DNA from 3 places in the Streptomyces sp. NPDC085932 genome. Region 1 is predicted to be linked to each of the others. Evidence: riboswitches for the same ligand, from Rfam matches in the RefSeq annotation. Region 1 holds a riboswitch; each other region holds the start of a gene.
The links. A riboswitch is a leader RNA that binds a small molecule or an ion and turns the genes downstream of it on or off. The one in region 1 is predicted to bind thiamine pyrophosphate.
Positions count from the first base shown of each region.

Region 1 (7,035 bases):
GCCCGTGTGCACCACCACGCCCCGCGCCCCGATCGCCCGTCCCCGCCGCAGTGAGTGCCGCAGCGACTCCACCGACCGCTCCACGGTCGCCTCGGTGTGCGAGCCGAAGTTGATCAGGTAGGGGGCGTGCACGTACGCCGGGACCGACTCGGCCTCGCACGCCGCGCGGAACGCCTCGTCCTGCTGCGGGTTCCCGGCCGGTGTGGCCCAACCGCGCGGGTTGGCGACGAAGACCTGGACGGTCTCCGCCCGCAGATCACGGGCGTAGGACAGGCCGATGCGGTGGAGGCCACCGGCGACGGGGACGTGGCCGCCGACGGGGTTGCGGGTGCGGCCGGACAGCTGATGGTTCACCCGTTCAGGGTGTCATGCCCCCGGCCGTGCCCCGTCCACGGGCCGTGCGCCCGGCCGTCACCTGATCTCGATCGTGATCGTCGAGCCCTTGGGCGCCGTCTCGCCGCCCTCGACCGACTGGCCCTTGACGGTGTCGCCGAACAGGCCGAGCAGACCGCGGTCCTCGTCGACCTGGAACCCGGCGCCCTCCAGGGCCTGCCGGGCCTCGTCGACGCTGTCGCCGACCACGTCCGGCACCTCGATCATCTCGGGGCCCTTGGACAGCGTCAGCGTGACCGTGTCGCCCTCGGCCACCCGGCCTCCGGCGTTCGGGCTCTGCTTCACGACCTGGCCCTTGTCGAACTCGGAGGAGGTGACCCGCTCGGTGGCGATGCGCACCTTCAGGCCGGCGTCCTCCAGCTCGGCCCGGGCGTCGGCCTCGTCGTCACCGGTGACGTCGGGGACGTCGATCGGGCTGCCCTTGCTGACGACGAGCGCGACGGCCGTGCCCGCGCGCACCTTCGTACCGTCCGCCGGCCGCGCCGAGACCACCGAGCCGCGCGGCACGTCCTCGCTGAACGCGCGGGTGACCATGCCCGGCTCCAGCCCGTCCTGCTTCAGCAGGGACCGGGCCTCGGCCAGCTTCCGGCCGGCCAGGGCGGGCACCCGCACGGTCTCGGGGCCGTCCGAGACGGTGATGCCCACCGCGTCGTTGCCGCGGATGCGCGTCCCGGCCTCCGGGTCGCTGCCGATGATCCGGCCGCGCTCGACGGTGTCGCTGTGGGCGTGCTCGACCTTGCCGAGCTCCAGGCCGGCGTCCGCCAGCCGGTCCTCGGCCTGGGCCTGGGTCTTGTCCAGCAGCGGGGGGACCTCGGTGAACTGGCCCGAGTTGATGTACCAGATGCCCGTGCCGAGGCCGAGCACCAGCAGGACGGCGACCACGATCGTCATCGGGCCGCGCCGGGATCCCGAGCGGGGCGGGGGCGGCGGCGGGGAGGCGAGGCGGCTCGTGCGGTGGTGCTCCGCCCCGGGCGGCTCGTCCTCGTGCACCGGCAGGGGGCGCGGTGTGGTCAGGGCGCGCGGGATCACGCTCGTGCGGTCGTCCGCGTTGTCGTGTCCGGCCGCGAGCGCCTGGGGCGGTACCGCGTCCAGCTGCTCCTCGCTCAGCCGGCCGCGCCCGTCCCGGACCAGCGCGAGCAGGGCCACCGCGTCGTAGGGGCGGATCTCCGGCGTGCGCGCGGTCGCCGAGGCCACCATCTCGTCCAGCTCGTAGGCCAGGCCGGGGACGGCGGCCGAGGGCGGCGGGACGTCCTCGTGCAGGTGCTTGTAGAGGATCACGGCCGGGGAGTCCCCGTCGTGCGGCTTGTCGCCGGTCAGCATCTCGTACAGCATCACGCCGCACGCGTAGACGTCGACCCGGGGGTCCGCCGTGCCGTTCTCTATCTGCTCGGGGGCCAGGTACGAGACCGTGCCCAGCACCGTGCCGGTGGTGTTGGTCACCGTGTCCACCGCGCGGACGAGGCCGAAGTCGGCGACCTTGACCCGGCCGTCGTCCCCTATCAGGACGTTCTCGGGCTTCATGTCGCGGTGCACGAACCCGGCGCGGTGCGCGGCGCCCAGGGCGGCCAGCACCGGCTCCAGGATGTCCAGGGCGGCCCGCGGCTGCAGCGCCCCGCGCTCGCGCAGCACGTCACGCAGCGTGCAGCCCGCGACGTACTCCATGGCCAGGTAGACGTACGAGCCGTCGGTGCCCTGGTCGAAGACCTGCACCACGTTCGGGTGGGCCAGCCGGGCGACCGACTTCGCCTCGCGGATGAACCGCTCGACGAACGAGGCGTCGACCGCGAGGGAGGGGTGCATCACCTTGAGCGCGAGGACCCGGTCGAGGCGGGTGTCCACGGCCCGGTAGACCGTGGCCATCCCGCCGACCGCGATCCGCGCGTCGACGCGGTACCGGCCGTCGAGCACCTGCCCGACCAAGGGGTCCTGAAGGGTCGTGTCCACGCAGGGGAGTCTACGAGCCACGACCGACAGCCCCGTCCCCCCGGCGGATTCGGGGCGGGACTGCAGCCGTCCTGTGACGTGTCCCCTACTGGAAGGTTGGACGCTCGGGATCCAGCGCGGCCAGGCCCTCCGCCGGCGACGACGCCTGCGCGAAATGCCGCCGCGGGATCCGCCCCGCCCGGTGGGCCAGCCGCCCCGCCTCCACGGCATGCCGCATGGCGTCGGCCATCAGCACCGGCTCCTGCGCCCGGGTCACCGCCGAGGCGAGCATCACACCCGCGCACCCCAGCTCCATCGCCAGCGCCGCGTCCGAGGCCGTCCCGGCTCCCGCGTCCAGGATCACCGGCACGCGCGCGTGCTCGACGATCAGCTGGAAGTTGTGCGGGTTGCGGATGCCGAGCCCGGAGCCGATGGGCGAGCCGAGCGGCATGACCGCCGCGCAGCCCACGTCCTCCAGTCTGCGGGCCAGTACGGGGTCGTCGTTGGTGTACGGCAGCACCGTGAAACCGTCGTCGACCAGCGTCTCGGCCGCCTCCAGCAGCTCGATCGGGTCGGGCAGCAGCGTGCGCTCGTCGGCGATGACCTCCAGCTTGATCAGGTCGGTGCCGAGGGCCTCGCGCGCGAGCCGGGCCGTGAGGACGGCCTCGCCGGCGGTGAAGCAGCCCGCGGTGTTGGGCAGCACCCGGATGCCGAGCCGGTCGAGGACGGACAGCACCGAGCCGTGCACCGAGGGGTTCACGCGGCGCATCGCGACCGTCGTCAGCTCCGTGCCGGACGCCACCAGCGACCGCTCCAGCACGTCGAGGCTGGGCGCCCCGCCCGTGCCCATGATCAGACGGGAGGTGAGGGACAGGTCCCCGAGGACGAACGGATCGTCGGCCATGGTCAGCCTCCTTGGACGGCGGTCAGGACTTCCACGCGGTCTCCCTCGGAGAGGGGCGTGGAGGGCCACTGCGTGCGCGGGACGACGGTCTCGTTGAGGGCGGCGGCCACTCCCGAGGACGACGTGGTGAGCGACTTCACGACGGTGTCGAGAGCCGTGCCGGGCCGGACGTCCCGGGGCTGACCGTTGACGGAGATGTTCATGCGGGCTGCTCCGTGAGTGCGGTGGCGGTACTGAAGCGCCTGGGGGTGAAGGGGCGGGCCTCCTCGGGGAGTTCACCCGTGGTGAGGGCGTGCGCCAAGGCGTCGCCGGTCACCGGCGTGAGCAGCACGCCGTTGCGGTGGTGCCCGGTGGCCAGCAGCAGGCCGTCCAGGCCGGCCGGGCCGAGCAGGGGCGCGTTGTCGGGGGAGCCGGGGCGCAGTCCGGCACGGGTCTCGGTGAGCGGCAGCTCGGTGATCCCGGGGACCAGCTCGTGCGCGTCGCGCAGCAGCTCGTACACGCCACCCGCGGTCACGGTGGTGTCCCAGCCGAGCTCCTCGCTGGTCGCCCCGACGACCAGCTCCCCGCTCTCGCGCGGCACCAGGTAGACGTGGCTGCCGCGCACGACGGCGCGCACGGTCCGGTTCAGGAACGGCCCGTGCCGCCCCGGCATGGCCAGCCGCAGGACCTGCCCCTTCACGGGCCGTACGGGAGGCAGGACCTCCTGCGGGACCCCGGCCAGGCGGCCGCTCAGGCTGCCCCCGGCCAGGACGACCTGCCCGGCGGCCAGTCCGGTGCCGTCGGCCGTGACGGCACCGGTGGCCCGGTCCCCGGTCACGGTGAGCCGCTCGGCCCACACCCGGTGGAAGACCACCCCGGCCCGCTCGCACGCGGCGACCAGCGCCCCGGCCAGCCGCCGGGGGTCGATCTGGTGATCCCCGTCCACCCGCAGGCCCCCGCGCACGCCCGGCGCGAGCATCGGCTCCAGGCGCCGACACTCGCGCCCCGACAGCCACTGGGAGTCCAGCCCCGACTGCTGCTGCAGGGCGTGCAGCTCGCGCAGGTGGGCCCGGTCGTCGGCGTCCAGGGCCACGGCGAGGGTGCCGCAGCGGCGGTAGCCGAGGTCGTGGCCGGTCAGCTCGGTGAGCTCGGCCGCGAAGTCCGGGTAGCGCCGGGCGGAGGCGAGGTTCAGGCCGAGCAGGGTCTGCTCGCCGTAGTGCAGTTCCGTGACGGCGGCCAGCATCCCCGCCGCCACCTGCGCGGCACCGCCGCCCGGCTCGGGGTCCACCACCGCCGTGGCGAGTCCGCGCTGCGCGGCCCGCCAGGCCGTGACCAGCCCGATGATCCCGCCCCCGATGACGAGGACGTCTGAGGTTCGCGTACGCGACATGGGCGTCCAGCCCCTCCCTTCGCCGGCATGACCCGGATCAGGTTCGTACGGTCGGAGGCCGCCAGCCTCCCTCTCAGCCCGGTGCGTCCGGGCTCCCGCGAGTCTCTGCGGGGCCACCCTAGCGGGACCCCGCGGGGTGCGGTAAGGGAGCCTCCGTGCGGAACCGGCCACGGTGCCGTCGTACACCGGCCGTTTGCGGGTATCCGGAATGACGGACCCGGGCGGCGGGCCGGCGCTGTGGAGCAGGTCACGGCGCATGGGCACTGACTGACGAAACGTCAGTTGACTATGGTGATCAGGTGAGCGAGCAGACGCAGGACTCAGGGTCGTCCGCGCCGCGGCGCGTGGTCGTGGCGGGCGCGGGCATGGCCGGTGTGCAGACCGCGGTCGCGCTGCGGGAGCGGGGCTTCGCCGGCACGGTGCTGCTGATCGGCGCCGAGCCCCACCAGCCCTACGACCGGCCGCCGTTGTCCAAGGCCGTCCTGCTCGGCAAGTCCGAGGGCTCCGCCTTCGACGTCGACTTCGAGGCCCTCGGCATCGAACTGCGGCTCGGCTGCGAGGTGCTGGGCGTGCGCCCCGGCGATCACGCACTGGACACCGAGGACGGGCCCGTGCCCTACGACGTCCTGGTCGTGGCCACCGGCGCCGAACCGGTCCGGCTGCCCGGCGCGGAGGGCGTGCCCGGCGTGCACCTGCTGCGCACCCTGGACGACGCCGAGCGGCTGCGCCCGGTCCTCGCCCGCCAGCACGACATCGTGGTCGTCGGCGCGGGCTGGATCGGCGCGGAGTTCGCCACCGCCGCGCGCGAGGCGGGCTGTGCGGTGACCGTGGTGGAGGCCGCCGAACGGCCGCTCGCCGGGGCGCTGCCCGCCGAGGTCGCCGCCCCGATGGCCGGCTGGTACGGCGACGCGGGAGCGGTGCTGCGCACCCACGCGCGCGTGGAGCGCGTCGAGCCCGGCGCGGTCCTGCTCGACGACGGTGCGCGGCTGCCCGCGGGCGCGGTCGTGGTCGGCATCGGCGCCCGCCCGGCGACGGCCTGGCTCGCCGGTTCCGGGATCGAGCTCGGCGCCCACGGCGAGGTCGTGGCCGACGCGCACCTGCGCACGTCCGTGCCGGACGTGTACGCCGTCGGCGACTGCGCCTCCTTCCCGTCGGGGCGCTACGGCGAGCGGCTGCTGGTGCACCACTGGGACAACGCCCTCCAGGGCCCGCGCACCGTCGCCGCGAACATCGTCGGCCGGGCCACGGGCGAGACGCCGGCGGTCTACGACCCGGTCCCGTACTTCTGGTCCGAGCAGTTCGGCCGGTTCGTGCAGTACGCCGGGCACCACGCGGACGCCGACACGACCCTGTGGCGCGGCGACCCCTCCGGCCCGGCGTGGACGGTGTGCTGGCTGCGCGGCGAGCGGCTGGTCGCCCTGCTGGCGGTGGGCCGCCCCCGCGACCTGGCGCAGGGGCGCCGTCTGATCGAGTCGGGCACGGTGATGAACCCGGTGCTGCTGGCGGACCCGGCCCGGCCGATGAAGGCGGCGGTGGCCTAGCCGGGGCGGGCGTCCGCGCCCGGCGCGTCCGCCCGGGTGGACCGGGCCGACTTCCGACTGTCAGTGGCGGATGGCAGGCTGGTTTCCGTGACCGAGATTGACGCAAAGATCGATGCTCTCGTCCCTGCCTGGCTCACCCTCCCCGACATCGCCGAACAGTTCGGCGTCGAGGTGACGCGGGTGCGGCAGCTGGTCAAGGAGGGCCAGCTCATCGCCGTACGCCGCGGTGAGAACCGCGCGCTGCACGTCCCCGCCGACTTCATCGACGGGGACAAGGTCGTCAAGGGCCTGTCCGGGACCCTGACGCTCCTGCGGGACGACGGCTTCACGGTGGAAGAGATGCTGGAGTGGCTCTTCACCCCCGACCCGTCCCTGCCCGGCACGCCGGCGCAGGCGCTCCGTGAGAACCGCGGCACGGAGGTGAAGCGCCGCGCCCAGGCGCTCGCGGTCTGACCCGGCCGCGATCGGACAACCGCCCGGCACCGTGCGAGCGGGGCCGGGCCTGAACAACCGCCCGTGTGGGGCCGTGGCCCGCGGGGTCACGGCCCGGGGACCGGCCGCGCCCGTTCCGGCTCCCGGGGCGCCCCGGCCGAGGGGCGGGCGTAGGGTGCCGGGGGCGTCGTGGCGGGCGTGGGTCCTCCCCGCACCGCACACGCACCCGTACGGCACCGACGTACCGCGGGCACACCCGCGGCACCGACCTCCAGGGGGACATCCATGCCCGGCACCGCCGCCACCACCGCCCGCGCCCGGCTCGCCGACGCCCGGGTCTACCTGTGCACCGACGCGCGCAAGCGGCAGGGCGACCTCGCGGAGTTCCTGGACGCCGTGCTGGCGGGCGGCGTCGACATCGTGCAGCTGCGCGACAAGGGCATGGAGGCCGCGGAGGAGCTGGAGCACCTGGC
Region 1 is NZ_JBITSJ010000002.1:1,100,575-1,107,609, forward strand. It holds gene ACIGAQ_RS14125 (deoxyribonuclease IV) at 1-354, opposite strand, end outside; gene pknB (Stk1 family PASTA domain-containing Ser/Thr kinase) at 412-2,337, opposite strand; gene ACIGAQ_RS14135 (thiazole synthase) at 2,423-3,220, opposite strand; gene thiS (sulfur carrier protein ThiS) at 3,223-3,423, opposite strand; gene thiO (glycine oxidase ThiO) at 3,420-4,589, opposite strand; TPP riboswitch at 4,587-4,698, opposite strand; gene ACIGAQ_RS14150 (FAD-dependent oxidoreductase) at 4,889-6,130, shown strand; gene ACIGAQ_RS14155 (Rv2175c family DNA-binding protein) at 6,218-6,583, shown strand; gene thiE (thiamine phosphate synthase) at 6,848-7,035, shown strand, end outside.

Region 2 (7,035 bases), on a different contig from region 1:
CTCCCGCAGCCGGGTGTCCACGGCCCGCAGCACCGGCAGCATGGTCCGCACCACGAACGGCACCCCGACCAGCGCCTGCGCGAGCGGCACCAGGATCCACGAGGACCGCAGGTCCAGCGGCGGCTCGTCCAGGGCGATCAGGAACCCGAACCCGACGGTCACCGCGGACACCCCGAGCGGCAGCATCAGCAGCGCGTCGAAGCCGCGCACGAACCGCCCGGCGTCCCGGCGCGTGAGCGCGACGGCGGCCAGACCGCCGATGACCACGGCGATGAGCGTGGCGGCGACGGCGTACGACAGGGAGTTGCCGACCGCCTCGATCGGCGGGACCAGGAACACGCCCCCGTCCTCGCGCGTCAGCGCCCGGTAGTAGCCGAGGTCCGGCGCGTCCAGGGAGCGCTGCACCAGCACGGCGAGCGGCAGCAGAAGCAGGAGCAGGAGGGTGACGAGGACCCCGCCCAGCAGGGCCCACTGCCCGGCGCCGCGCGGCCTGCGCGCGGTCACGGCCGGGTCCACGAGCCGCAGCGCGGTCTCCCGCCGCCGTACCGTCCAGGCGTGCAGGGCGAGGATCGCGCCCACCGCGGCGAACTGGATCAACGTCAGCACGGCCGCCGTGGACAGGTCGAAGATCTCCGAGGTCTGCCGGTAGATCTCCACCTCCAGGGTGGAGAAGGTGGGCCCGCCGAGGATCTGGACGACGCCGAAGGAGGTGAAGGTGAACAGGAAGACCATGAGCGCGGCGGCGGCCACGGCCGGGGCGAGGGCCGGCAGGGTGACCTGCCGCCAGGCCCGGGCACGGGACGCGCCGAGCATCCGCGCGGCCTCCTCCTGCCTCGGGTCCAGCTGCGCCCACAGCCCGCCGACCGTCCGCACCACGACCGCGTAGTTGAAGAAGACGTGCGCGAGCAGGATCGCCCACACGGTGGTGTCGAGCCGGACGCCCCACAGCTCGTCGAGCAGACCCCCGCGCCCGAGGAGCGCCAGGAACGCCGTACCGACCACCACCGTGGGCAGGACGAACGGCACGGTGACGACCGCCCGCAGCACCTGTTTGCCCGGGAAGGCGAAGCGCGCGAAGACGTACGCGCCGGGGAGGGCGATCAGCAGGGTGAGCGCGGTGGAGACGAGCGCCTGCCAGGTGGTGAACCACAGCACGTGCCGCACGTCGGACTGCGCCAGCACCTCCCCGATCCGCCCGGGGTGCCAGACCCCGTCGGCCTTCAGACCGCGCGCCACGATCGCGGAGACCGGGTAGGCGAAGAAGACCGCGAAGAACGCGACGGGCACGGCCAGCAGACCGAGCCGCGCCGCCGCGCCCCGCGTCCGGCCGCTCACTTGAGGACGAGCGAGGTCCACGACTTGACCCACGGGTCACGACGCTCGGCGATCTTCGCCGGGTCCATGGTCTCCGGGGCCTTCGCCTGCGGCCCGTACTTCCCGAACTCCGGCGGCACCTGGGCGTCCTCCGTCACCGGGTAGACGAACATGTTGAGCGGCATGTCCTCCTGGAACCGCTTGCCGACCAGGAAGTCGAGCAGGGCCTTGCCGCCCTCGGCGTTCCGGGCGTTGCTCAGCAGCCCGGCGTACTCGACCTGCCGGAAGCAGGTGCCCTCGGCCACCCCGGTCGGGGCGGTGCTCGGCCTCGGGTCGGCGAAGACGACCTCGGCGGGCGGCGAGGAGGCGTACGACACGACGAGCGGCCGGTCGCCCTTGGCCTTCTTCCCGCCGGCCGAGCCGGAGAACTCCTCGTTGTAGGCCTGCTCCCAGCCGTCGACGACCTTCACGCCGTTGGCCTTGAGCTTCAGCCAGTAGCCCTCCCAGCCGTCGTCCCCGTACTTCGCGGCGGTGCCGAGCAGGAAGCCCAGACCCGGCGAGGACGAGGAGGCGTTCTCGGTGACCAGCAGGTTCTTGTACGCCGGCTTGACCAGGTCGTCGAAGCTGCGCGGCGGCTCCAGGTCACGGTCGGCGAAGTACTTCTTGTCGTAGTTGACGCAGATGTCGCCGGTGTCGACGGGCGTGACGCGGTGCCGCTTCTCATCGACCCGGTACTCGGGCTTGATCCGCTCCGATCCCTTCGCCTCGTACGGCTGGAACAGACCGTTGTCGAGGGCGCGGGACAGCAGGGTGTTGTCGACGCCGAAGAAGACGTCGCCCTGCGGGTTGTCCTTGGTGAGGATGGCCTTGTTGACGGCCTGCCCGGCGTCGCCGTCCTTCAGGACGCGGACCTTGTAGCCGGATTGCTTCTCGAAGGCGGCGATCACGTCCTTGGACGCGGCCCACGAGTCGTGGCTGACGAGGGTCACCGTCTTGGAGTCGCCGGACCCCTGACCGCCGTCGGACGACCCGCACGCGGCGAGCGTGCCGGCCATGCCCAGCCCGACGACCGCCGCCGTCAGGCGCTTCGCGTTGATGCCCACTGAATTCCTCCTGGGGTGACCAGGAGAAGACGCGGCCCCGCCCGGGACTTCCGAGGTCCCGGGCAGGGCGCAACAGCTCGAGTGATGACCGATCTCCCTACCCAGAATGACCTGGGCCAGGTTCGGAGGGTCTGCGGCCGGTGCCGCACTCTCAGCGCTGTGGCGCTCCCCTGTCGGAATATGCAGATGTTCTTACGGCGGTCAGACTACCGTTCGGTGGCCGCGAGCTGACCACACGCCCCGTCGATCTCCTGACCACGGGTGTCCCGGATCGTCACCGGCACACCATGCGCGGCGATGGCCTCGACGAACGCCTTCTCGTCCTCCGGCCGGGAGGCCGTCCACTTCGACCCGGGCGTCGGGTTCAGCGGGATGAGGTTGACGTGCACGGGCCTGCCCTTGAGCATCCGGCCGAGCCGGTCCCCACGCCAGGCCTGGTCGTTGATGTCCCGGATCAGCGCGTACTCGATGGACAGCCGGCGTCCGGACCTGGCGCTGTACTCGAAGCCGGCGTCCAGCACCTCGCGCACCTTCCACCGCGTGTTCACGGGCACGAGGGTGTCGCGCAGCTCGTCGTCCGGGGCGTGCAGCGAGATCGCGAGCCGGCACTTGAAGCCCTCGTCGGAGAACCGGTGGATGGCCGGGACGAGCCCGACCGTCGAGACGGTGATCCCGCGCTGCGAGAGCCCCAGTCCGTCCGGCTCGGGGTCGGTGAGCCGCCGGATGGCGCCGACGACCCGGTTGTAGTTCGCGAGGGGCTCGCCCATGCCCATGAACACGATGTTGCTGAGCCGCGCCGGGCCGCCGGGAACCTCACCGTCCCGCAGGGCGCGCATCCCGTCCACGATCTGGTGCACGATCTCGGCGGTGGACAGGTTCCGGTCCAGGCCCGCCTGGCCCGTCGCACAGAACGGGCAGTTCATCCCGCAGCCGGCCTGCGAGCTGATGCACATGGTCACCCGGTCCGGGTAGCGCATCAGCACGGACTCGACGAGCGTCCCGTCGAACAGCCGCCACAGCGTCTTGCGCGTGGTGCCCTGGTCGGTGGACAGATGCCGCACGACGGTCATCAGCTCGGGCAGCAGCGCCTCCCGCAGCCGGTCACGGGACCCGGCCGGGATGTCGGTCCACTGCTCCGGATCGTGCGCGTACCGCGCGAAGTAGTGCTGCGAGAGCTGCTTGGCGCGAAACGGCTTCTCCCCGACAGCGGCGACGGCCTCCTTGCGCTCGGCAGGAGTGAGATCGGCGAGATGCCGCGGCGGCTTCTTGGCTCCGCGCGGGGCGACGAAAGTGAGTTCTCCGGGCTTAGGCATGGCTGTACCAGTGTCGCAGATCAATTCAGGTGACCCGCGGCACCGGCCGAGCCGGGCCTAGCCGCCCGCGTGCTCCAGGCGGTCCTTGAGGAGCTGCTCGTTGCGTGGAAGTTCCTTGCGGACCTGGGGGCGGACGACCAGCGGGACCAGGACCTTGCCCATGCCGTGGCCCTCGAAGTCGACGGCGATCGTGACGTGGGAGCGGCGGCCCTCGTCGAACGGCTCGACCTCGCCGTGCACCCGGGCCCGGACCGGGCCGTCGACCCCGCGCATGCCCCAGCTGTGCGGCGGGTCGTACTCGGTGACCTCCATGGTCATCGGCAGCACCCGGCTGCCGATGTGCCGGGTGACGCGGACCCGGGTGCCGACACCGACGGGCCCGGGGTCGAGGCGCTCCGCGGACACGGCGCTGAGCTGCCACTCCGGCATTCTCTCGGTGTCCGTGACGTAGTCGTAGACGTCCTCGGGACGGCAGTCGACGTCGACGGTTTCCTTGATGGCGGACATGATGGCCTCCTCGGGGAGGTACCTCTGCATCGTCCCACCGGGGGCTGCCCGCGGCACTCCGAAACGACGGCGAGCCCCCGCCCGGGACCGGACGGGGGCTCGCCTGAGGTACGTCGGCCGCGCTCAGCCGGACCCGACGAAGAGGACCAGCAGCAGCCACACGACCGGGGCCGTCGGCAGCAGCGAGTCGAGCCGGTCCATGATGCCGCCGTGGCCCGGCAGCAGCGTGCCCATGTCCTTGATGCCGAGGTCCCGCTTGATCATGGACTCGCCGAGGTCGCCGAGCGTGGCACTGACCGCGACCGCGAGGCCGAGGACCAGCCCCTGCCACCACACGCCGTCGTCGATGAGGAACTGCATGCACAGCGCGCCCACGACCATGGCGAAGGAGACCGCACCGGCCAGGCCCTCGCGGGTCTTGCCGGGGCTGATGCGCGGCGCGAGCTTGGTCCGGCCGAAGCGCCAGCCGACGGCGTAGGCACCGGTGTCGCTGACGACGGTGAGGAGCAGGAAGGTGAGGACCCGCTGCGGCCCGTCGTCGGCGGTCAGCATCATCGCGACGAACGTCGCCAGGAACGGCACGTAGAACGCCGCGAAGACGCCGGCGGTGACGTCCCTGAGGTAGTTCTCGGGCGGTTCCGTCATGCGCCAGACGAGGACGGCCAGGGCTGTGAGCGCCATCGCGACCCAGGCACCCTCGGCGCCCCGGACGTACCCGGCGACGACCATCGCGGCGCCGCCGAGCGCGAGCGGCACGAGCGGCGCCCGGATGCCCTTGCGTTCGTCCAGCCGCTTGGTCAGCTCCCACAGGCCCACCACCACGGCGACCGCGACGACCCCGACGAACACGGCCTTGACGATGAACAGCGAGGCGACGATCACCGCGCCGAGCCCGACGCCGACCCCTATCGCGGCACTGAGGTCGCGACCCGCGCTCTTCTTCTGCGGCTTGGGGGCCGGCTGTGAGGCGTCGGGCATGGGCTCCGGGTTCGTCTCGTTCCGGACCGGGGGGCCGCTCGGCGAAGCGGCCCTCCGGTCGTCATCCTGGTTTCCGCCGTGTGCGGCTACCTCGGGCACGATGGGCATGGGGCGAGTGTGAGGCGCTTCCCGCGCATCGTATGCGGGACCCGCCGGGACGGCCCCCCGGACGTATCCGTGGCCGTGCCCCTGCACGGGCCCCTGGCCATGACCCTGCGCGGGTCCATGGCCGTGCCCTTGGTCGGTGGGCCCCCAGTACCCGGCCTGTGGCGGCGCCCCCCAGGAAGAGTCGTTCATCAGACCTCGAGCAGCTCCGCTTCCTTGTGCTTCAGGAGCTCGTCCACCTGCGCGACGTACTTCGCGGTGGTGTCGTCGAGCTCCTTCTCCGCACGGCGGCCCTCGTCCTCGCCGACCTCGCCGTCCTTGATCAGCTTGTCGATGGCTTCCTTCGCCTTGCGGCGCACGGAGCGGATCGAGATCTTCGCGTCCTCGCCCTTGCCCTTGGCGACCTTGATGTACTCGCGGCGGCGCTCCTCGGTCAGCTCGGGGAACACCACCCGGATGATGTTGCCGTCGTTGCTCGGGTTGACGCCCAGGTCGGAGTCGCGGATGGCCTGCTCGATGTTGCGCAGCGCGCTCTTGTCGAACGGCGTCACCACGGCCATGCGCGGTTCGGGCACGGAGAACGAGGCCAGCTGGTTGATCGGCGTCGGCGCGCCGTAGTAGTCGGCCACGATCTTGTTGAACATCGCCGGGTGCGCACGGCCGGTGCGGATCGCGGCGAAGTCCTCCTTGGCGACCACGACGGCCTTCTCCATCTTCTCCTCGGCCTCGAGGAGGGTCTCTTCGATCACCACTTGCTCCTGCGTGTCTTGAAGTAGGCCCGGCTGCGGTTCCATGTGGGGCGGCGGCCGGCTGCGTCGCGTCTTCTTCCTGCACGGTTCCCGACCGGCAGGACATTGTCCATCCCCCGGCCCGGCTCCGTCCCGTCCGTCCCCCGGACGGGGTTGTTACGGTGCCTCAGTCGCGGCTGCCGGCGTCCCCCACCAGCGTGCCGATCTTCTCACCCTTGACGGCACGCGCGATGTTGCCCTCCGCGAGCAGCTCGAAGACCACGATCGGGAGCTTGTTGTCGCGGCACAGCGTCACGGCCGTGGCGTCGGCGACCTTCAGGTCGCGGGTGATGACCTCGCCGTAGCCGAGGTGGTCGAACTTCACGGCGTCCGGGTTGGTCTTCGGGTCGGAGTCGTAGACCCCGTCCACGCCGTTCTTGCCCATCAGCAGCGCCTCGGCGTCGATCTCCAGGGCGCGCTGTGCGGCGGTGGTGTCGGTGGAGAAGTACGGCATGCCCATACCGGCGCCGAAGATCACCACACGGCCCTTCTCCAGGTGCCGTACGGCACGCAGCGGGATGTAGGGCTCGGCGACCTGGCCCATGGTGATGGCGGTCTGCACGCGGCAGTCCACGCCGACCTTCTCCAGGAAGTCCTGCAGGGCGAGGCAGTTCATGACCGTGCCGAGCATGCCCATGTAGTCGGAGCGGGCCCGGTCCATGCCGCGCTGCTGGAGTTCGGCGCCGCGGAAGAAGTTGCCGCCGCCGATGACGACCGCGATCTGCGCGCCGTCGCGCACGACGGCCGCGATCTCGCGGGCGATCTTGTGCACCACGTCGGGGTCGACGCCCAGGCCCCCACCGCCGGAGAAGGCCTCTCCGGACAGCTTCAGCAGAAACCGGCCGCGTACTTTGCCGTCGTCGCTCTTCTGGGCCTTGGTGGTCATGGGGGATCCCGCCTCTTTCACGTGGTGCACATGCGAAGAAG
Region 2 is NZ_JBITSJ010000009.1:201,613-208,647, reverse strand. It holds gene ACIGAQ_RS35785 (ABC transporter permease) at 1-1,356, opposite strand, end outside; gene ACIGAQ_RS35780 (thiamine ABC transporter substrate binding subunit) at 1,332-2,369, opposite strand; TPP riboswitch at 2,494-2,599, opposite strand; gene rlmN (23S rRNA (adenine(2503)-C(2))-methyltransferase RlmN) at 2,624-3,730, opposite strand; gene ACIGAQ_RS35770 (SRPBCC family protein) at 3,788-4,237, opposite strand; gene ACIGAQ_RS35765 (phosphatidate cytidylyltransferase) at 4,361-5,512, opposite strand; gene frr (ribosome recycling factor) at 5,512-6,069, opposite strand; gene pyrH (UMP kinase) at 6,236-6,994, opposite strand.
Region 2: it holds a riboswitch for thiamine pyrophosphate, as region 1 does, so the genes downstream of both, ACIGAQ_RS35780 (thiamine ABC transporter substrate binding subunit) here and thiO (glycine oxidase ThiO) in region 1, are expected to answer to the same signal.

Region 3 (7,035 bases), on a different contig from region 1:
TCCGCGAGGTCGCCGACCGGCTCGGCTATCGGCCCTCGGCCGCCGCCCGGACGCTCCGTACCGGCAAGTCGGGCCTCATCGGCCTGACCGTGACCACCTACGGGGATGAACCTTTCACCTTCACGGAGTTCGCGTACTTCGCCGAGATGGCGCGCGCCGCCACCTCCGCCGCGCTCGCCCGCGGATACGCCCTCGTCATCCTCCCCGCGACCTCCCGCCACGACGTGTGGTCGAACGTCGCCCTGGACGGCACGGTCGTCATCGACCCCTCCGACCAGGACCCGGTCGTCAGCGAACTCGCCCGCCAGGGCCTGCCCGTCGTCTCCGACGGCCGCCCGGCCGGCGCGCTGCCGGTCACGGCCTGGGTGGACAACGACCACGAGGCCGCCGTCCTCGGCATCCTCGACCACCTGGCCGACGCCGGCGCCCGTCGCATCGGCCTCCTGACCGGCACGACCACGGACACGTACACCCACCTGTCGACCACGGCGTACCTGCGCTGGTGCGAGCGCGTCGGCCAGGACCCGGTGTACGAGGCCTACCCGGCGCACGATCCCTGCGCGGGCGCCGTCGCCGCTGACCGGCTGCTCGCCCGGCCCGACCGCCCCGACGCGGTCTACGGCCTGTTCGACCCGAACGGCACCGACCTGCTCGCCGCCGCCCGCCGCTACGGCCTGCGCGTCCCCGAAGACCTGCTGCTGGTCTGCTGCAGCGAGTCCACCGTGTACGCCAACACCGAGCCGCCGATCACCACGCTCTCCCTGAAACCGCGCCGCATCGGCACGGCGGTGGTCCAGCTGCTGATCGACGCCATCGAGGGCGTGGAATCCGACCACCCGGTCGAGCAGGTGATACCGACGGAGCTGATCGTGCGCACCTCGTCCCAGCGACGCCCCCCGCGCACGACCGTCAGCCCGCCGCGTTCACCCGAGGAGACGTAGGCCCCTCCAGGGGCCCGGGGGGAAGGTCGCTCTCCTGGGGAGAAACGGGGCCGGTCCCCCGGAGAGACGGCATCGTTCTCGCGAAGAGAAGAAGAGCGAGGACGGTCACACGGTGGTCGAAGCCCGGCGCAATCGGGGCGAAAGCCGCGGTGAACCGGAGTCTTGCTCTGATTCACCACCCCTGGGTCATCACATGGCGCGATCCGCATTCCTATGATGGGCCCACGACACCGGCGGACCGCTACGACCAGGCAGTCCGATGCGGTGCAGATGCGGCGCGATGGTGGAGGGGTCGATGACTCAGGGGGCCGGTCAGGGACCCGAGGTGGAGCGGACGGCGACGTTGCGCGACTTCCGGGTGCCCGCGTACGTCCACGAGACCGGTCCGTACGTCCACAGCGTCCACCCCGGCGACGTCGCGCCGCCGGCCGAGGAGACCTATCCCGAGGGATACACGCCGACCCAGCGTGACCTCCCCGTCGTCAACCGGGGCGACACTGTCCAGGTGACCGTCGATCCCGAGACCGCCGCCGCGCCCGCCACCACCGGGCAGGGCCCGCTGTACGTGGTGGGTGACGTCCACGGCTACCTCGACCAGCTGGTGGCCGCCCTCCAGGAGAAGGGCCTGCTGGACGCCGCCGGGAACTGGTGCGCGGGCACCGCCCGGCTGTGGTTCCTCGGCGACTTCACCGACCGCGGGCCGGACGGCATCGGCGTCATCGACCTGGTGATGCGGCTGTCCGCCGAGGCCGCGGCGGCCGGCGGCTACTGCAAGGCGCTCATGGGCAACCACGAGCTCCTGCTGCTCGGCGCGAAGCGGTTCGGCGACACGCCCGTCAACTCCGGGGCGGGCACCGCCACCTTCCAGGCGGCCTGGCTGCTCAACGGCGGCCAGAAGACCGACATGGACCGGCTCCAGGACCACCACCTGCAGTGGATGGCCCGGCTGGACGCCGTCGAGGAGGTCGACGGCCACCTGCTCGTGCACTCCGACACCACCGCCTACCTCGACTACGGCCGCTCCATCGAAGAGGTCAACGACACCGTCCGCGAGACGCTCACGCGCAACGACGCGGACGAGGTCTGGGACCTGTTCCGCAAGTTCACCAAGCGGTTCTCCTTCCGCGACGAGGGCGGCGCGGACGCCGTTCGCTCCCTGCTCGATACGTACGGGGGCACCCGCATCGTTCACGGCCACAGCCCGATTCCGTATCTGCTGGGCGAGGTCGGCTCCGAGGAGGACGAGGAGCGCACCGACCCCGTCGTCGAGGGACCGCACATCTACGCCGACGGACTGGCCATCGCGATGGACGGCGGCGTGACCATGGCCGGGAAACTGCTGGTCCAGCAACTGCCGCTGGCCCCCTGAGCGTTCACCCGGCAGGCTGGTCCCGCCACAGGACCGGACCGGTGAAGGGCCAATTTCGGTAAACCCCCTGTCACCCCCCACCGTCACCGCTCTACCATCGGCTTATCCGTAGCAGGCTCCCCTCCGTTTCTGCCCGACGGCTCGTCAGCATGCCGAGCCACAAGCCCTACGGAGCATCGGGGGATGCACATGAACAGCGTTCCGCAGCACCTGCTGAGCGAGGACCGCCAGGAATACGAGCGGATCCTCGATGAGGCGCTGCGCTCCGCACCACACCGCCCGGAGCTGGCCGCGGTCGGACAGCGGCTCAACTCCGAACAGCTGCGCACCATGGCGCTGAACGCCACCGCGCTCATCACGGCCGCCGCGTCGGCCGAGTACCAGCACTACGTCAAGGTCCGCGACGAGCTCCGCCAGCCGGCGTCGCCGAATGCGCCGTCCGCGCGCGAGTCCGGCTCCGCCGAGCCGGGCGCGGGCGGTTCCGGGTTCGCCGCCACCATGGGGGAGGTGGCCGCCGAGACCGCCGGCGCGGGCGCCGTCGCCGTCGTCGCCGTCCTCGCGCCCGTCCTGGCCGGAACCGCCGCGGCGATCTTCCTGCTCGTCGGCTACATCCTGCAGATGCTCGACCCGGAGCAGGGCTTCGCCCGGACCATGCTCACCACGGGCTGGGTCTTCGGCGCCGTGACCGCGGTGGCGATCCTCGTCGCCGCCGTGGGACTCCTGCTCACCGCCCTGCGCAACAAGCCGACGGCCGAAGGCGGGCCCTACGGCGAACGGCAGCGGGAGGTGGAACAAGCCAGAGAGGACTGGCGCCAGGCCCTGCTGGAGCGCGGCATCCTGCCCTTCCTGCGGGAGGCACTCGCCGACCCGGGCGCGGCCGCCGCGCTGCATCCCACGTCCACCCCGGCCCCGGTCAGCCGCATGCCGCACCTCGGCTACGACCGCCCGGGTTTCTCCAGCCCGGACGACGGCAGCCGCGGCTCACGGCCGAGCTTCAGCAGCCCGGACTACACCAGCCCGGACTTCGGAGGACCGGAGCACCAGCCGGAGTGACGGCGCCGCCGGCACTCGGGCCCGGCACGGGACGGCTTGGCCCGGACGGCTTGGCACCGGACGGCTTGGCACGGGGCACTTGGAACAGCACGGCGAACACCATGCCGAGGGCGGCGCCCACGACTCCGGCGACCACATCGATCCCCTTCCTGCCTGTGGCCTGGGGTCTTGGGCCCGGTGGGCGCCGCCGTGCTGTTCCGTGACGCGGTCGTGAGGCCGGGTCAGTCCGCTATCGGCAGGTACACGCGGTTGCCGCTCGCCGCGAACTCCTTCGACTTCTGGGCCATGCCCGCCTCGATCTCGGTCCGGCTGCCGCCGTGCTCACGGCGGATGTCCTGCGAGATCTTCATGCTGCAGAACTTCGGGCCGCACATCGAGCAGAAATGGGCCGTCTTGGCGGGTTCCGCCGGCAGGGTCTCGTCGTGGAACTCCCGTGCCGTGTCCGGGTCGAGGGCCAGATTGAACTGGTCCTCCCACCGGAACTCGAAGCGGGCGTCGGACAGGGCGTCGTCCCACTCCTGCGCGCCCGGGTGCCCCTTGGCCAGATCGGCCGCGTGAGCTGCGATCTTGTAGGTGATGACGCCGGTCTTGACGTCGTCACGGTTGGGCAGACCCAGGTGTTCCTTGGGCGTGACATAGCAGAGCATCGCCGTGCCCCACCAGGCGATCATCGCGGCACCGATGCCGGAGGTGATGTGGTCGTACGCGGGCGCTACGTCCGTGGTCAGCGGGCCGAGCGTATAGAACGGAGCTTCATCGCAGATCTCCTGCTGAAGGTCGATGTTCTCCTTGATCTTGTGCATCGGGACGTGGCCCGGGCCCTCGATCATGGTCTGTACGTGGAAACGCTTCGCGATCCGGTTGAGTTCCCCGAGCGTCCGCAACTCCGCGAACTGCGCCTCGTCGTTGGCGTCGGCGATGGAACCGGGCCTGAGGCCGTCCCCGAGGGAGTACGTGACGTCGTACGCGGCGAGGATCTCGCAGAGCTCCTCGAAGTTCTCGTAGAGGAACGATTCCTTGTGGTGGGCGAGGCACCAGGCGGCCATGATCGAACCGCCGCGCGAGACGATGCCGGTCTTGCGGTTGGCGGTCAGCGGCACGTACGCCAGACGGACGCCCGCGTGGACCGTCATGTAGTCCACGCCCTGCTCGGCCTGTTCGATGACCGTGTCCTTGTAGATCTCCCAGGTCAGCTCCTCGGCCCGGCCGTCGACCTTCTCCAGGGCCTGGTAGAGCGGCACGGTGCCGATGGGGACGGGGGAGTTGCGCAGCACCCACTCGCGTGTGGTGTGGATGTTGCGGCCGGTGGAGAGGTCCATGACGGTGTCGGCGCCCCAGCGGGTCGCCCAGGTCATCTTCTCGACCTCCTCCTCGATCGAGGACGTCACGGCCGAGTTGCCGATGTTGGCGTTGACCTTCACCAGGAACCGCTTGCCGATGATCATCGGCTCGATCTCCGGGTGGTTGACATTGGCCGGGAGCACCGCCCGGCCGGCCGCGATCTCGTCGCGCACGACTTCCGGGGAGACGTTCTCCCGGATGGCCACGTACTCCATCTCGGGTGTGATCTCGCCGCGGCGGGCGTACGCGAGCTGCGTGACGGCCCGGCCGTCCCGGCTGCGACGCGGCTGCCGGGGCCGCCCGGGGAAGACGGCGTCGAGATTGCGCAGGCCGCCGCGGGGTGAGGTGTGCTTGATGCCGTCGTCCTCGGGGCGGACGGGGCGGCCCGCGTACTCCTCGGTGTCGCCGCGGGCGATGATCCAGTTCTCGCGCAGCGGCGGCAGGCCCCTGCGGACGTCGGTCTCGACGAGCGGATCGGTATACGGGCCGGATGTGTCGTACAGCGTGACCGACTGCCCGTTGGTGAGGTGCACCTGACGGACCGGCACCCGCAGGTCGGGGCGGTTGCCCTCGACGTACGCCTTGTGCCAGCCGATGGACTTCCCGGCCTCCTCGGACTTCTCGTCCTGAACGGAGGCAGGCGTGCGTGCGTCCTTGTTGGTCATCAGACCTACTCCCTACGCCGGCATTACCCGGTAACAGGTTCGGCGGTCGACGCAGCGGTTTCCGTCCGGCGACGTTTCGTGTGAAACATCACTCGACTCCGGCGATGTTTCATGTGAAACGTCGCTGGGACGGAGGTCAGCGCCCTCTCAGCCCGGTGCTCCGAGCTCCCGCGTGTACAAAAGGTGCCTCCACGCTAGCGGCAATCTTGGCGCGGTGAACAGAGGGCCCCCGTCGTTCTTGCGATGATCGGTCGGTGACCACGACACAGCGTCCCCCGTACCCTCCGCCCGAACCGCCCCGCGGATCCGGCGCCGGACACGGCAACGGCCCTGGTGACGGCCGAGATGCCACCGCCGGGGCCGGGCACGGACCTGCCCAGGGGCAGGAGCACGGCTACGGGTCCGGCGCCGGCCGCGGCTACGGGTCACGGCCGGCCGATGGGTACGCACCGCGCGACGGTGGCGGGTACGCACCGCGCGACGGTGGCGAGTACACGTCGCGCGGCGGTGGCGCGTACGAACAGGGCGATAGTGGCGGCTACACGCCGCGCGACGATGGCGGGTACGCGCAGGGCGACGCGCAGGGCGACGCGCAGGGCGACGCGCAGGGCGACGGTAATCACTACGGGCCGAGGGGCGACGGCTACGGCTCGAACTCCCCGGGACCCGCTTCCGGCCCGGGAAGCGGCGGTCAGGGCTCCGGCCCGGGCGGTGGCGGTCGAGGCCCCGGCCCGGGCGGTGGCGGTCAAGGCGGCGGTGGAGGCGGCGGGCATGATCACGGTCACGGCCACGGGTCCGCGCCTGGCGGTGGACACGGGCACTCGCACAACCACGGCCCGGCCACGCCCGTCTCGATGCACCTGCGCAAGGTCATCGCGGCGATCCTGATCCCGTTCGCCGCGGCCGTGCTGGTCGGTCTCGCCGTGCTGTGGCCCGGTGGCGCCCCGCCGCACCAGCGCACCGGCGTCGGTTTCGACCGGCAGACCCAGCAGGCCACGGTCACCGAGGTCGTGGACATCAGCTGCAAGGAAGCCGGTGCCTCGGGGGTGCCACCGACCGGCGACACCTCGACCGCCGAGGGCTCGTCGGCGGTGCAGCAGGAGAACGGCACCTGCAAGCGGGCCACGATCCGGGTCGACAGCGGCAAGGACAAGGGCCGCACCTTCACCGAGATCGTCCAGCCCGACCAGTCCCGCCAGCTGCACGAGGGCCAGGAGGTCGTGGTCGCCTACGAGCCCTCGGCGCCCAGGGACCTGCAGTACTCCGTCACGGACGTCAACCGGCGGGTGCCCCTCGCGCTGCTCGCCGGCATCTTCGCGCTCGCCGTGGTGGCCGTCGGCCGGCTGCGGGGCGTCATGGCGCTGGTCGCGCTGGCGATCAGCTTCCTCGTCCTGAACCAGTTCATCCTGCCCGCGATTCTGCAAGGCTCGAACCCGCTGGTCGTGGCGGTGGTCGGGGCGAGCGCCATCATGCTCATCGCCCTGTATCTGTGTCACGGCCTGTCCGCCCGGACCTCTGTGGCGGTGCTGGGCACCCTCGTCTCCCTGCTGCTGATCGGTGTCCTGGGCTCGGTGTTCATCGGGTGGGCCGCGCTGACCGGCAACACCGACGACAACACCGGTCTGATCCACGGGCTCTACCCGACGATCGACATGAGCGGTCTGCT
Region 3 is NZ_JBITSJ010000004.1:495,911-502,945, reverse strand. It holds gene ACIGAQ_RS22565 (LacI family DNA-binding transcriptional regulator) at 1-941, shown strand, start outside; gene ACIGAQ_RS22560 (metallophosphoesterase family protein) at 1,222-2,310, shown strand; gene ACIGAQ_RS22555 (hypothetical protein) at 2,494-3,363, shown strand; gene thiC (phosphomethylpyrimidine synthase ThiC) at 3,585-5,369, opposite strand; TPP riboswitch at 5,362-5,551, opposite strand; gene ACIGAQ_RS22545 (hypothetical protein) at 5,795-6,160, opposite strand; gene ACIGAQ_RS22540 (YibE/F family protein) at 6,224-7,035, shown strand, end outside.
Region 3: it holds a riboswitch for thiamine pyrophosphate, as region 1 does, so the genes downstream of both, thiC (phosphomethylpyrimidine synthase ThiC) here and thiO (glycine oxidase ThiO) in region 1, are expected to answer to the same signal.